DNA from 3 places in the Streptomyces sp. NBC_01498 genome. Region 1 is predicted to be linked to each of the others. Evidence: riboswitches for the same ligand, from Rfam matches in the RefSeq annotation. Region 1 holds a riboswitch; each other region holds the start of a gene.
The links. A riboswitch is a leader RNA that binds a small molecule or an ion and turns the genes downstream of it on or off. The one in region 1 is predicted to bind cyclic di-AMP.
Positions count from the first base shown of each region.

Region 1 (3,267 bases):
GCCGATCGGCCGGCTCGCCTTCGTGCCCTCCGATGCCGGAGGGCCTCCTCTTAGGACCGAGGACCGAGGACCGTGTGCCGCGGGGCGTTGTCCGGACCGGGTGTCGCCGCCGTCGCTCCCGACGGCCCGGCCCGGCCCTGGGACACGGGGCCGGGCCCGGCGTTATGCGCCGGTACCCGTCGTTGTGACCAGCGGTGGCCTGCCGCTGGTCATCGGCCGGAGCGGCCCGGGACCGTCGCGCCGGTCAGACCGGGTGTCGCCGCCCTCACCCCGATGGCCGGGCTCTGATCGCTGCCGGGTGCGCCCGCCAGGACGGGACGGACCCGCCGTCGTGCGTCGGCGCCCGCCGGTACGATCGGCGGTGGCCCGCCACCGCTCACCGGCCCGAGCTGCCCGAGCTGGCTGCCGGAGCCGCCCGAGCCGCCCGAGCCGTCGGGTCGGTCAGGCCGGGCGTACCCCGCCGTAGATCGGCATGTAGTAGATCGACTCCTCACGTACGTTCGCCCCGGGCTTCGGCGCGTGGATCATCATGCCGTCGCCCTTGTAGATACCGACGTGGCTGATGTCGTCGTAGAAGAAGATGAGGTCACCGGGGAGCAGGTCCTCGGTGGCGACGCGCTGGCCCACCTCCACCTGGTCCCACGTCGTACGGGGAAGCTGCACACCCGCCTCCCTCCAGGCGGCCGCCGTCAGCCCCGAGCAGTCGTACGAGCTGGGGCCGGTGGCGCCCCACACGTACGGCTTGCCGATCTGGGCACGGGCGAAGGCGAGCACCTTCTGGGCCTTGGCCGCGTACGTACCGTCCGAGACGCCCGCACCCGCACCCGAGCCCGTTCCCGCGCCGGTGCCCGTACCGCCGCCCGTCGCGGGCGGCTGCTCCTGCCGGGCCGCCTCCTGGCGCCTGCGCTCCGCCTCCTTCTCGGCCTTCGCCTCGGCCTGGCGGCGCGCCTCCTGCTCCTTCTCGCGCTCCAGCTCCGCGAGCCGCGCCTTCTCCTCGGCCGTCAGCTCCGCCAGCAGCGACCGGGCCGCCGCGAGCTTGTTCTGGACCCGCTGCTTGCCCGCCTTCAGCGTGGCCTGCGACTCCGTCAGCGTCTCCAGGCTCTTCGTCGCGTCTGCGCGCTGCTCGGCCGCCGACCGCTGCTCCTTCTGGAAGTCCTCGACGGCCTGCTGCTGGCGGTCGGTCATCCGGTCCATCAGATGCGTCTGCTCGAAGTACGACTCCGGGCTGTCGGCGAACATCAGGGCGGCGGTGGGACCCACCGCTCCCGCGCGGTACTGCGCCGCCGCATACGTACCGAGGTCGCGCCGGGCCTCGTTCACCTTGTCGGCGCTCCGGGCCACCTGGTCCAGGGCCCGGTCCACCGACTCGCGCTGGGTGTCGGTCTCTTCCTTCGCCTTGTTGTACTGCTGGGTCGCCGTACCGGCCTGCCGGTACAGGTCGTCGACCTTCTTCTGTACCTCCTCCACCGAGGGATTCGGCTCGGTGGGCGCGGCGGTGGCGCTCTGCGACGAGAGCAGCGTGACCGAGGCGAGCGCCGCCGTCGTGAAACCGACGGCAGGGGTGTTCGCGCGCACTCCGGTGCGAGTGCGCGATTTGCGATGCGACGCCAAGGCCGGCATCTCCTTCCGTGGACCGCCTACCGGGTTAGCTGTCGGGTTCGGGCGGAACGGAAGGCTGCCCTACGGGCCGGGGAACACGGCCCGATTCACCCCGGTGGAACATGTGGGTCCCCGGTTCCGAACTCCCGTCGTGGAAGCCCGGATTCGGCGCGGACGGTCCGCTTGGCGCTGATCGCCGGTGGAGTACGAACCGCCTCGGCAGGCACGCTAGCCAATATGTGGTGCGGCTGTGAAGGTTGATGGCCGATATGCCCGATACGTTTTCGTGACCTTTCGCATAAACCTCCGTCCGCACCCCCGCGAGGCCATGTGGCGGACCACTGTCGGTGCGGCACTCTAGACTCAGGAAGCGATGAGCAGCCTCTTTGACGACAGCTTCCTGGCGGACCTCCAGACCTCGGCCGAGGAGGAGCCACCGCCGCCACCCGAGGACGCCGAGCCCGGGGGCACCGCTCCGGAGCAGGTGCCCGACGATCTCTTCGGAGGGAAGTTCGACGTGCCCCCGCCCCGGGACGCATACCACCGTGACGGCGCCCCCCGCACGGTCGTGGACCCGGCGGCGCTGCTCGAAGGGCTCAATGACGAGCAGCGGGCCGCCGTGGTGCACACGGGATCGCCGCTGCTCATCGTGGCGGGCGCGGGCTCCGGCAAGACTCGCGTACTGACCCACCGGATCGCGCATCTGCTGGGGACCCGTCGCGTACACCCCGGCGAAATACTGGCGATCACCTTCACCAACAAGGCCGCCGGTGAGATGAAGGAGCGCGTCGAGCAGCTCGTCGGACCGCGCGCGGCGGCCATGTGGGTGATGACGTTCCACAGCGCCTGCGTACGCATCCTGCGCCGCGAGTCGAAGCGGCTGGGCTTCACGTCCTCGTTCTCGATCTACGACGCGGCGGATTCCAAGCGGCTCATGGCCCTGGTCTGCCGCGATCTGGACCTCGACCCCAAGCGGCACCCCCCGAAGTCGTTCAGCGCCAAGGTCTCGAACCTCAAGAACGAGCTGATCGACGAGGAGACCTTCGCCGGCCGGGCCACGGACCCGTTCGAGAAGACGCTGGCCGAGGCGTACCGGATGTACCAGGGACGGCTGCGCGAGGCCAACGCCCTGGACTTCGACGACATCATCATGACGACGGTCCATCTGCTCCAGGCGTTCCCGGACGTCGCCGAGCACTACCGCCGCCGCTTCCGCCATGTCCTGGTGGACGAGTACCAGGACACCAACCACGCGCAGTACACCCTGGTCCGCGAGCTGGTCGGCCCCTCCGGCGAGGGGCAGGACCCGGCCGAGCTGTGCGTCGTCGGCGACGCCGACCAGTCCATCTACGCGTTCCGGGGCGCCACGATCCGCAACATCCTCCAGTTCGAGGAGGACTACCCGAACGCCACCACGATCCTGCTGGAGCAGAACTACCGCTCCACACAGACGATCCTCGGCGCGGCCAACGCGGTCATCGAGCGCAACGAGAGCCGCCGCCCGAAGAATCTCTGGACGAACGCCGGAGCGGGCGCCCGCATCACCGGTTACGTGGCGGACACCGAGCACGACGAGGCCCAGTTCGTCGCCGACGAGATCGACCGGCTCACGGACGCGTCCAAGGCCAAGGCGGGCGATGTCGCGGTCTTCTACCGGACGAACGCGCA
Region 1 is NZ_CP109598.1:2,650,280-2,653,546, reverse strand. Features, by position in the region: gene OG875_RS11020 (C40 family peptidase) at 442-1,620, opposite strand; cyclic di-AMP (ydaO/yuaA leader) riboswitch at 1,619-1,780, opposite strand; gene OG875_RS11015 (ATP-dependent DNA helicase) at 1,973-3,267, shown strand, end outside.

Region 2 (3,267 bases), 1.9 Mb from region 1:
CCGCCGGGCGGGCAGCGCCTCCGGCCGGGCCATGCAGCCCCTGCGGGTGACCGTGCCGTACGGGGCGCAGGGCGACCTCGTCCGGGTCCATCCCGGCGAGGAGTGGATCCATGTCCTGGAGGGCCGGCTGAGGCTGGGCCTCGGGGACGGCGTCCATGTCCTCGGCCCCGGTGACAGCGCCCACTTCGACTCGACCACACCGCACCGGCTCGCGGCGGCCGGCCCCGGCGGCGCCGAGCTGCTGTTCGTACACACCCTGCTGACCAGTCCCGTCGCCGAGCTGTGCCTGCCGGGCGGGGCCCACCGCCGCTGACCTGCGGTCAGCCACCACCGGACCGAGAGAGGCCGTCACCATGCCCGACACGTCACCGAAGCAGGAGCAGGAGCAGGAGCAGGAGCAGGAGCAGGACCTGGTCCAGGTCCAGGAGCGGCGAGGTCGGGAGCGGGCGCCGCTGTCCGAGGCGCCCGCACCGTCCGCCGCCTGCGACATGTCGGCCACGCCCGACTCACCCGTTATGTCTGACTCGTCCGCCGCGCCCGCTCCGTCCGTCATGGACGAGGAGCGCAATTTCCCCCGGGGTCTCGCCATCCGGCTCTTCGCCTACCTGGTCGCGGGCCATGTCCTGGCCGGCTTCCTCTATCTGCTCTTCGAGGCGGGCGCCAAAGGCCGGTAGGCCCTGTCCGGCGCCCGCCCGGGGCCGTACTACCCCTCGTCGACCAGGCGTGCCCGCAGCCGTTCGCGCCGCTCGTCCGTCAGCCCCAGCCCGTCCGCGAGGTAGCGGTCGATGCTGCCCCACGTCTCCTCCATCGTCGTGAACGCCGTTTCGAGATACACGGCACGCGCGTCGAAGAGGGGCGCCAGCAGTTCGAGCACCTCCGGCGACGTTCCCTCGGGCGACGGGTCGCCGCGGCGCACCAGATACCGGCGGGCCGGGGCGTTGGACTTCAGATAGTCGGCCTCGATCGCGTCCCGCTCCACGCCCACGGCGAGCAGCGACACCGCGACCGAGAGTCCGGCCCGGTCCTTGCCCGCCGCGCAGTGCATCAGCGCGGGCAGGCTCTCCTCCGCCAGCGCGTGCAGCACACGCCGGTGCTCGGCGGTGCGGTCCAGAATGATGGAACGGTACGAAGCGGTCATCCGGGACACCCCTTTGCCGTCCGCGAGGATGGACCGCAGCTGGTCGAGATCCCCGTGGCGGACCATCTTCCAGAACTCCGTGCCGTCGGCCGGGTCGGTGAGCGGGATGTTCACATTGCGTACGCCGGCCAGTTCGACGTCCAGGCCGTCGAGCTTCTGGTCGGCCGCGTTGCGGAAGTCGAAGATCGTATGCAGCCCCAGCGACGTGAGGAACGCTCTGTCCTCGGCGGTGGCATGGGCGAGGTGGCCGCTGCGGAAGAGCCGTCCGTACCGTACGCGCCGCCCGTCGACCGTGGGCAGACCGCCCACGTCGCGGAAGTTGCGTACCCCGGCCAGAACGGGCTCGGCCGACGGGATCTGCTGCGGCACCTCGTGCGTCACGTGAGCTCCTCCGCGTCTCCGGACGGCGCTGGTCGCCGACCTGTCGCGCTCCGACTTTACGACATGGGCACCCATCGAATAGTCGTACTAAAGGGTTTCTGGTCGTAATGCCGGATTGTGAGTAACACGCCCAGGAAGAAGGGGAGATGGAGGGAAATAGTCGTCCGTGGGTGAGCAGGATCTCATCCGTGACGGTGTGTGGCCGTGCCCGGCCGGGGGAGGCCGAGGGAATCGGTGCGACGCACGGAATTCACCGGTCCGTTTCCACGCAGGGTGACCGGTTCCGGCGGCCGGTATTCGCGGCACTGATTGCCGGAGCAAAGCAACGGGTTGTCCGCGCCGGTCCGCCCGGCTTAACGTCACCGCAATCCGAACGGACCGCCGAATCCTGCCGCCGTTCGGAATCCGCATCCATCCAGCACCCATTCACGTGTGGCAGGAGCGGGGGACCCAGGTAGTACGCCGTTCCGGAGAATCGGGACGGCTCGGGGTGAAGCCGCGTCAACGCGCGGCCGGGCATCTCCAGTCCGAACCCGACAGCTCACCTCGCAGGCGCCGGAGAGGAATTCGCCATGCCCGCAAAGGGTAAGCACCGCCGTCCGAGGAACAACCCGATAGTGCGTGGATTCGTCGTCGCCGGAACGGGCGGCGCGGCCCTCGCTATTCCGCTCGTGGGCGCCACGGGTGCCCACGCCGCCGAGCAGACCGGTGCCCCGTCGTCCGTCACCGCCGCGTCCGCCGCCTCCGTCGCGCACACGGCCGCCGCTCCCGCCGGGCAGCGGGCCGGGACCAAGCGCGGGTCCGTCTACACGGTGAAGCCGGGGGACTACCTCGCCAGAATCGCCCAGACGCACCACGTCCGGGGCGGCTGGCACACGCTCTACGAGGACAACCGCGAGGCCGTCGGCGACAACCCGTCGCTGATCCACCCGGGCCTCAAGCTCACCATCGGCGCCCAGGCCAAGGCGACGGCCGGGGGCCGTGCCGACGGCGCCGCGAAGAAGAAGGCCGCGCCCGCCAAGCCCGCCCCGGCGAAGCCCGCGCCCGCTCGGCCCGCCCCGAAGGCCGACACCGCCGCCGACACCGCCCCTGACACCACGGCCGCGCAGCCCGCCGCGCCGAGCGCCGCGTCCGGCTACACGGCCCCCGTCGACGGCGCCGCCATCACCACCCAGTACCGCGCGTCCGGCAGCAGTTGGGCCAGCGGCTACCACACCGGCGTCGACTTCGCGGTCGGCACCGGCACCACCGTCAAGGCGGTCGCCCCCGGCACCGTCGTCTCGGCGGGCTGGGCCGGGTCGTACGGCAACGAGGTCGTCATCCGGCACGACGACGGCCAGTACTCGCAGTACGGCCATCTCTCCTCGATCTCCGTGTCGGCGGGCCAGAGTGTCGGCGCCGGTGACCAGATCGGTCTCTCCGGTTCCACCGGCAATTCCACCGGTCCGCACCTGCACTTCGAGATCCGCACCGGCCCGGGATACGGCTCCGACGTCGACCCGCTGGCGTATCTGCGCGAGCACGGCGTTTCTCTCTGACGCCTTTCTCTCCCCGGTCCCGACCGCAATCGGATTCACCGGAATCGGCTCCGCCGCAATCGGATCCACCGGAATCAGCCGTCGGCCGGCACCCCCGTGTGCCGGCCGACGGCTGTTCGTCCTTTCCCGGTGGAAATAACTCCGGACCCGATGTCGCTCGCGCGTCACCGAACCACCGGGAAAGGAAGGGACATCGGCCCGGTCGGCGGC
Region 2 is NZ_CP109598.1:792,997-796,263, reverse strand. Features, by position in the region: gene OG875_RS03015 (helix-turn-helix domain-containing protein) at 1-313, shown strand, start outside; gene OG875_RS03010 (DUF6126 family protein) at 516-674, shown strand; gene OG875_RS03005 (tyrosine-protein phosphatase) at 704-1,507, opposite strand; cyclic di-AMP (ydaO/yuaA leader) riboswitch at 1,929-2,089, shown strand; gene OG875_RS03000 (LysM peptidoglycan-binding domain-containing M23 family metallopeptidase) at 2,092-3,057, shown strand; gene OG875_RS02995 (STM4011 family radical SAM protein) at 3,222-3,267, opposite strand, start outside.
Region 2: it holds a riboswitch for cyclic di-AMP, as region 1 does, so the genes downstream of both, OG875_RS03000 (LysM peptidoglycan-binding domain-containing M23 family metallopeptidase) here and OG875_RS11020 (C40 family peptidase) in region 1, are expected to answer to the same signal.

Region 3 (3,267 bases), 3.9 Mb from region 1:
AGCCATCTTACGACCTGTACGTCCTGTACATTTTTTACGGACGGACGACCGGGACACGTCCGGCATCCGCGTCCGAGGAGAGGTACGCCATGAACCGCCCCGCCGCCCGCCACGTCCTGCCGGAGTTCACCGAGCGGACCAGCACCGGAACCCGCTCCCTCGACCCGTACTCCAAGCTCTTCGAGGGGCGGATCATCTTCCTCGGCACCCCGCTGGACGACACGGCGGCCAACGATGTGGTCGTCCAGCTGCTGAATCTCGAATACACCGCCCCGGACCAGGACATCGCGCTCTACATCAACTCCCCCGGCGGCCCGCTGAGCGCCATGACGGCCGTCTACGACACGATGCGGGTCGTCGGCTGCGACGTGTCGACCACCTGCCTCGGACAGGCCGCGTCGACCGCCGCCGTGCTGCTCGCCGCCGGCGCCCCGGGCAAGCGGATGGCGCTCCCCGGCGCGCGCGTGGTCCTCCAGCAGCCGGGAATCGAGGAGCCCGTACGCGGCCAGCCGTCCGACCTCGCCCTCCACGCGGAGGAGTTGCTGCGGCTGCGCGCCCTGATGGCGGGGGCCCTGGTACGGCACACCGGGCAGAGCGCCGAGCGGATCGACGCCGACATCGACCGGGACACGGTCTTCGACGCGGCGGGCGCCGTCGCGTACGGGCTGGTGGACGAGGTCACGCGGGACCGCAGGGCCTCCCTCGGCCTCAACACCCCCGGGTGAACGGCCGATGCCGACACCGGAACCGCCGCCGCTGCCCGCCCTGACCCGCGCCGAGGGCGATGTCGTCGACACCTACCTCCGGGTCGTGGACCTGGTCGGCCGGATCAACCCCGCGCGCACGGACGACACGTACGGCGCGCTGCGCGCCGCCCAGGCGCTGGTGGCGGGCGCCGCCGCCCTGCGTGACGCGCTGGCGCTGATGCACGCGCGGGGCGAGACGGAGCTGCACACGGCGACCCTGGACCGTACGCTCCGGGCACTCGACGGGGAGCGCAGGGCCCGGCGCGTCACCATGCCGCCCGGAACGGTGACTTGACGCGAACCTGCTGAGGACACGCGCCGGGCGGGCCCCTCCGCGCGGCGCGCGGCTGCCCGTTCGGCGTACCGACCCGCCCGGCGCGATCCGGACGGCGACTTGCGGCCCGGAATCCGCCGTCCGGCGGCAACCCCCCACGACACCGCAGGTACGGCGTGCGACCGGCCCTCTCCCGCGTTCACCGGATCGGGCGCATCTACACAAATAGGTCAAGCGTGACGAGAATCACATATCGTCGTTTCAACTCGGAAATGTGCTGAGGCCGCGTCAAGATCCGTCTGACGACAAGCCCCCGCCACCTCGGCGGGGCGGTCCGGGTGGACGCCGAGTCCTGCCGCCGCTCCGGATGCCTGGTCGACACGAGTGGATCGGCAGGAGTGGAGGACCCGGGCAGTTCGGGGCGGTCCGACCATGGACGGCTCCTCGGGGTGAAGTCGCAGCCGCGACCGGACATCTTCGCCTGTCCGAACCCGACAGGTCATCCTTCACAGGCGGCTGACGAAGGGTTGCGCATGTCCGCGCAGACACATGTCCCGTCGCTGCTCTCCCGGGCCGGTACCGCCTCGGTCCTCCTCGCCGCCGTCGGCGGCGCGATGCTGGCGCCCGCCGCCGTGCCCGAGGCCCACGCCCTGCCCGCCGCCTCCAAGGCGCTGAACGTGGCCGCTTCCAAGAAGGGCTCCCCGTACAAGTACGGGGCGACCGGCCCGCACCGGTTCGACTGTTCGGGCCTGACGCAGTTCTCGTACAAGAAGGCCGGCAAGAAGCTGCCGCGCACGGCGCAGCAGCAGTACAACAAGACCCGCCGGGTCTCCGCCTCCGGCCGCAAAAAGGGTGACCTGGTGTTCTTCCACTACAGAGGCAGCGTCTACCACGTGGGGATCTACGCCGGGAAGGGCAGGATCTGGCATTCCCCGAAGACCGGTCAGGTGGTGCGGCTGGAGCGCATCTGGTCCAAGGGCGTGCGGTACGGCCGGGTCCGGTGACGACCGCCGCCGCCACCCGGCCACCGCCGCCGTCCGCCCGCGGCGGCGCCCCGTCGCCGCCGGGTCCGCTCAGTCCCGGGTCCGGGGCGACGGCCAGGGCAGGGTGACCCAGACCGTCTTGCCGCCGTCCTCGGTGGGTGTGATGACCAGTCCGCCGCCGTACTCGGCGGTCAGCGACCGGACGATGACCATGCCGCGGCCGTGGTCCTGCCGGCCGTCGGCCGGGAGCCGGCGCGGCCACCGGGGGTGGCTGTCGGTGACGCCGAGGCGCAGCCACTCGTCGCGCTCCAGCCGGAGGTCGACCGTGAAGACCGGCGACCTGCCGAAGGTGTGCTGCACGGCGTTGGTCGCGAGTTCCGAGAGGATGAGGCGAACCGTTTCGGCGGTGTCGGAGCCGTCCGGCAGCCCCCACTCGGCGAGCACACGCGCGACATGTCCGCGCGCCTGGCGTACCGAAACCGGATCGCTCGGCAGGGTGACGGATGCTTCCTGATGGTCTGCCATGGCGACGCTGCCCCTTCCCACCGGGACGCAGACCGGCCTATGGCTGATGCCCGCGGGTACGTCCCCGGATTGCGCTGCGCGCCACACTGCCATCAACGGCGGCCCCGGGAGGGGTGATCCGCCGGGATTTGACCCCCTCTGTCGCTCTAAGCGGTGAACTCTGCGACGAGAGACCGGATGTGAACACGCTCAAGTTCCGGGTGTCCGCGGCCGAGAGGGGAGGCGCCCGCGTGGTGGCGTGCGCCGGGCGGTCAGCGGGCGTGCGCCCGTGCGTCGGCGGGGGCGGTCGCGACGATCGTGGCCAGCGCCTCCCCGATCTGCGCGTCCGTCAGGTCGGCGCGGGCGGTGAGCCTGATGCGGGAGATCCCGTCGGGCACCGACGGCGGCCGGAAGCAGCCCACCACCAGCCCGGCCGCCCGGCAGTCGGCGGCCCAGCGCACCGCCGCGCCGGGTGAGGGGGCCCGTACGGAGACGACGGCGGCGTCCGGGCGTACGGCGGTCAGCCCCGCCGCGGTCAGCCCCCGGTGCAGCGCGTGCGCGACGGCGCGGGCCCGCACCGCCAGCGACGGGTCCTCGCGCAGCAGCCGCAGACTCGCCAGCGCGGCGCCGGCCGAGGCGGGCGCGAGTCCGGTGTCGAAGATGAACGACCGTGCCGTGTTGACCAGTTGGTCGATCACCCGCGCCGGGCCGAGCACCGCGCCGCCCTGACTGCCCAGCGCCTTGGAGAGCGTGAGGGTGG
Region 3 is NZ_CP109598.1:6,578,295-6,581,561, reverse strand. Features, by position in the region: gene OG875_RS28095 (ATP-dependent Clp protease proteolytic subunit) at 90-725, shown strand; gene OG875_RS28090 (hypothetical protein) at 733-1,041, shown strand; cyclic di-AMP (ydaO/yuaA leader) riboswitch at 1,379-1,550, shown strand; gene OG875_RS28085 (C40 family peptidase) at 1,554-2,024, shown strand; gene OG875_RS28080 (ATP-binding protein) at 2,094-2,528, opposite strand; gene OG875_RS28075 (8-amino-7-oxononanoate synthase) at 2,780-3,267, opposite strand, start outside.
Region 3: it holds a riboswitch for cyclic di-AMP, as region 1 does, so the genes downstream of both, OG875_RS28085 (C40 family peptidase) here and OG875_RS11020 (C40 family peptidase) in region 1, are expected to answer to the same signal.